Regions from separate parts of the Streptomyces enissocaesilis genome, predicted to be linked through region 2. Evidence: riboswitches for the same ligand, from Rfam matches in the RefSeq annotation. Region 2 holds a riboswitch; the other holds the start of a gene.

Region 1 (2,387 bases), on a different contig from region 2:
TGCGAGCCCGAGGCGATCGGGATGACGAGCTGGTCCGGGATCCGCCAGCCGAGCTGCTCGCAGATCTCGTATGCCAGGGTCTTGGAGCCCTCGCCGTAGTACGGGCGCAGGTTGACGTTGACGAATCCCCAGCCCTCGCCCAGCGGGTCGCCGATGAGCTCGGAGCAGAAGCGGTTGACGTCGTCGTAGTTGCCCTCGATGCCGACCAGGTCGCCGCCGTAGACCGAGGCCATCACGACCTTGCCCTGCTCCAGGTCGTGCGGGATGAACACGCACGAGCGGAAGCCGGCCCGCGCGGCGGCGGCGCCGACCGCGCCGGCCAGGTTGCCGGTGGAGGAGCAGGAGAGCGTGGTGAAGCCGAACGCGCGGGCGGCCTCGACGGCGATGGCGACGACGCGGTCCTTGAAGGAGTGCGTCGGGTTGCCGGAGTCGTCCTTGACGTACAGACCGCCGGTGACACCCAGCGCGCGGGCCAGGTTGTCGGCCTTGACGAGCTTGGTGAAGCCCGGGTTCAGGCTGGGCTTGGACGCCACGTCGGCGGGCACGGGCAGCAGCGGCGCGTAGCGCCAGATGTTGTCCGGTCCGGCCTCGATCCGCTTGCGCAGCGCCTCGGCGTCGCCGAGCGGGAGGTCGTAGGCGACCTCAAGAGGACCGAAACAGGAAGAACAGGCGAAGATCGGGCCCAGTTCGAATCGTTCTCCGCACTCGCGGCAGGAAAGCGCGGTGGCGGGGCCCAGGTCTACGGGCAGGGAATGCGAGTCGGTGGCGCTTGCATCGGTTTCGACGGTCTGCACAGCCATGGTGGCGAGGCCCTTTCTCCTCATCTTCCCCACGGCGCGTTTCGCCGTGAGACGGAATTGGCACCGTCCCCACCACGACCTCGCGGTCGGCAGGATGGTTGCCGGGACTTCAACGGGCCGTTCCCTCTGTCCCTCTGGATGAGCGCTATGGCGCCGGGTCTGGGCCCGGCGCATTTGTTCCGCGAGCCCCCCGAGATGCGAGGGCGGTCCGCGTTGTTCAAGACTGTAACCGAAGCCCCGGGCGGCGGAGACAGTCGTCCGCACCGCGAGATGACTGTATCGATATGCCGCATATGCGGCATGGCACGCAAGGGAGAAGCACGTGCTCGAAGAGGTGGAGCGCTGGCTGGAACTGCGGTCCTGGACCACGGCCGACCGGTCGCTGGACCGGCTGGTCGCGGCCAAGACCGGACGTGGCCACAGCGTCAGCGTCGTGCTGCCCGCCCTCGACGAGGAGTCGACGGTCGGTGACATCGTCGCGGCGATACGCCATGAGCTGATGGAGGCCGTGCCGCTCGTCGACGAGCTCGTCGTCGTCGACTCCGGCTCGAAGGACCGCACGGCGCAGGTCGCGACGGCGGCGGGGGCGCGGGTCGTCCACCGTGACGCCGTACTGCCCCGAATACCGGCCCTGCGCGGCAAGGGCGAGGTGTTGTGGCGGTCACTCCTGGTGACCAGTGGTGACATCGTGTGTTTCATCGACTCGGACCTGCGGGACTTCTCCGCCTCGTTCGTCTCGGGCATCGTCGGGCCGCTGCTCACCGAGCCCGACGTGCACTTCGTGAAGGCGATGTACGACCGTCCGCTCGGCGAAGCCACAGGTCAGGGCGGTCGGGTGACCGAGCTGGTGGCCCGCCCGCTGCTCAACCTGCACTGGCCGCAGCTGGCCGGGTTCGTCCAGCCGCTGGGCGGCGAGTACGCCGTGCGCCGCTCGCTCCTGGAGCGGCTGCCCTTCCCCGTCGGTTACGGAGTGGAGCTGGGCCTGCTCGTCGACTCGCTCCACACGGTGGGCCTGGACGCGCTGGCCCAGGTCGACGTGGGCGTACGCAAACACCGCCACCAGGACGGGCAGGCGCTCGGGCGGATGGCCGCCACGATCTACCGGACCGCTCAGCAGCGGCTTTCGCGCGGCACTCTGGTGCGGCCCGTGCTGACGCAGTTCGAGCGGGGCGAGGACGGGTACGGATTCGTCCCGCGGACCTACGCGGTGGACACGGAGGAGCGGCCGCCGATGTGCGAGATCGACGAGTACGCGGCGCGCCGTGCGGCGTGACGGGTTCCGGAGGCTCGGGAGGCTCCGACCGTACGCACGTTTGAGGGCCTCCGGGACTGGCTAGGTTCGGCACATGGTCTCCGAGCACGCTGCACAGGTACTTGTCGCTTCCAATCGCGGCCCGGTCTCGTACACCCTCCGCGAGGACGGTTCGCTCGACGCCAGGCGCGGCGGGGGCGGTCTCGTCTCCGGCCTGTCGGCGATCGGGCAGGGCGCCGACTCGCTGTGGGTGTGCGCGGCGCTCGGGGACGGCGACCGGGAGGCGGTGCGGCGCGGGACGGGCGAGCCGGGCGTGCGGATGCTCGACATCGACG
Region 2 (2,387 bases):
GACGAACCCGGCGCAGGTGAAGGCGCAGGCGGTCGGTGTCGCCGACGCCCGGATGGCCCCCATCGTGGCGGGTGTTCTCGCCGAACGGGGGAACTCCGCGCTGGTCTTCCGGGGCGACGACGGCCTCGACGAACTGACCACCACCGCGACCTCGCGCGTGTGGGTCGTACGGGACGGGGCGGTCCGGGAGCAGGCATTCGACCCGCGCGACGTGGGCCTGGAGATCGTGCCCGTGGAGGCGCTGCGCGGCGCGGACGCGTCGTACAACGCGGATGTCGCGAGGCGGCTGCTGGCCGGGGAGACCGGCCCCGTCCGGGAGGCGGTGCTGCTCAACACGGCGGCGGCGCTGGTCGCCCTCGACCCGACCGGCACGTCCCTGGAGGAGCAGATCGCGGCGGGGATCGCCAAGGCGGCGGAGTCGATCGACTCGGGAGCGGCCCGTGCGGCGCTGGAGCGCTGGGTGGCTGCCAGCAACAGCTGAGTGCGCATGGTGGGTGACGCGAGGCGTAGTCCAGACTCCGGACTACGCCTTGCGTGTTCTTGATCGTGTGGCAAGATGCTTGGCAGGTCATGAGTGACAGCGTTTTGGCCCCGGCTTGCTGTCCGGCAACCCTCCGTCCGTGGCGGGGTGCCCCGGGTGAAGACCAGGCCGTAGACAGAAAGGTCTACGGCAAGCGCGGACCCCTCGAAGACTTGGGGTCCTGGTTCTCAGGGAGCCTCTTGTGAGCAAGCGAATGCGATAGGGCCTTTCGCCCCTTCCTCGCACACCCCCTTTTCCCTCTCCAGCGCTGCCGTGTATCCGCCGGCGCGGGGAATTCGCCTGCCTGTTTCGGGAGTTCGCCATGTCTGTCTCCACCGCTGCCGCCGACCAGACCGTTTGTACGCCTCTGCCCGTCCTCGGGCGAGATGTCCTCGTGCCGCTCGTGACGGGTGGTGAGGTCACCTACGCGGCCCTCGACTACGCGGCGAGCGCCCCGGCCCTCCAGCGCGTGTGGGACGACGTGGCGGCGTACGCCCCGTACTACGGCAGTGTGCACCGCGGCGCCGGCTACCTCTCGCAGCTGTCGACGGACCTCTTCGAGAGCAGCCGTGCCACCGTCGCCGAGTTCCTCGGCTGCCGCGAGAGCGACCAGGTCGTCTTCACCCGGTCCACGACCGACTCGCTCAACCTGCTGGCCGCGGCCCTTCCCGCCGGCTGTCAGGTGTTCGTCTTCGAGACCGAGCACCACGCCTCGCTGCTGCCCTGGCGCGACGCGGAGGTCACCTTCCTGGACGCGCCCCGGACTCCAGCCCAGGCCGTCGAGACCCTGGAGCGGGCGCTGGCCGCCCGTGACCCTTCCCCAGGCTCTCGGCTTCGCTCGAGCAGGGGAGGCCCCAATGGTCCCGCCCTGGTGTGCGTCACCGGCGCCTCGAACGTCACCGGTGAGCTGTGGCCGGTCAAGGAGCTCGCGGCCGCCGCCCACGCCCACGGTGCGCGGATCGTGCTCGACGCCGCGCAGCTCGCGCCCCACCACCCGCTGGACATCGCGGAGTTGGACGTCGACTGGATCGCGTTCTCCGGGCACAAGCTGTACGCGCCGTTCGGCTCCGGCGTGCTCGCGGGACGCGCCGACTGGCTGCAGAGCGCCGAGCCGTACCTCGCGGGCGGCGGCGCCTCGCGCACGGTCGCCCGCCGCGCCGACGGCGGTGTGGACGTCGAGTGGCACACCACGGCCGCCCGCCACGAGGCCGGTTCGCCCAACGTCATCGGCGTGTACTCCATCGCCTCCGCCTGCAAGGCGCTCACCGAGGCCGGCTTCGACTCCCTCGTCGAGCGTGAGCAGGCACTGGTGACGAAGGTCCTGGAGGGGCTGGCCGGGGTCGGTGCGGTCCGGGTGCTCTCCCTCTTCGGGGACGACGCCCCGCGCGTCGGTGTCATCTCCTTCGTCGTCGAGGGCTGGAACAGCTCGCACTTCGCCGCCGCGCTCTCCGCCGAGTACGGAATCGGCGTACGGGACGGCCTGTTCTGCGCCCACCCGCTGGTACGCACCCTGCTCGGCAGCGAACCGCAGGAGCCGGGCGAGTGCGGCGCGCCGGAGGCCGAGCCGGGGGAGCGCTCGCTGAACGCGATCCGCGTCAGCTTCGGTGCCGGTACGCCCGACGAGCATGTGGAGCGGTTCCTGCGTGCCGTCAGGGAACTCGTCGAGGACGGCGCGAAGTGGGACTACCGCACCGAGGAAGGCCGCTGCGTCCCGGCGGTCTGAACGGCCCGGGCTCCCGTCGGGACCATCCGCAGCGCCCGCTCGGCCGCGTCGGTGAGGAACTCGCCGCCGCGCCCGAGCGCTTCGGTCAGTGACACCGGCGCGGGCAGGATCGAGCTGTACGCGTCGACGCCCGCCGGCCGTACC

The links. Region 2 has a riboswitch for S-adenosylmethionine ahead of ABD374_RS26995 (aminotransferase class V-fold PLP-dependent enzyme). Riboswitches for the same ligand answer to the same signal wherever they lie in the genome.
Region 1: it holds a riboswitch for S-adenosylmethionine, as region 2 does, so the genes downstream of both, thrC (threonine synthase) here and ABD374_RS26995 (aminotransferase class V-fold PLP-dependent enzyme) in region 2, are expected to answer to the same signal.

What each region holds. Positions count from the first base shown of each region.
Region 1 covers NZ_BAAAUD010000097.1:1,258-3,644, reverse strand. The annotation lists gene thrC (threonine synthase) at 1-800, opposite strand, end outside; SAM riboswitch class I at 818-945, opposite strand; gene ABD374_RS31975 (glucosyl-3-phosphoglycerate synthase) at 1,123-2,073, shown strand; gene ABD374_RS31970 (alpha,alpha-trehalose-phosphate synthase (UDP-forming)) at 2,147-2,387, shown strand, end outside.
Region 2 covers NZ_BAAAUD010000051.1:257,384-259,770, reverse strand. The annotation lists gene trpD (anthranilate phosphoribosyltransferase) at 1-481, shown strand, start outside; SAM riboswitch class IV at 567-683, shown strand; gene ABD374_RS26995 (aminotransferase class V-fold PLP-dependent enzyme) at 843-2,243, shown strand; partial or broken gene ABD374_RS26990 (glycerate kinase) at 2,204-2,387, opposite strand, start outside.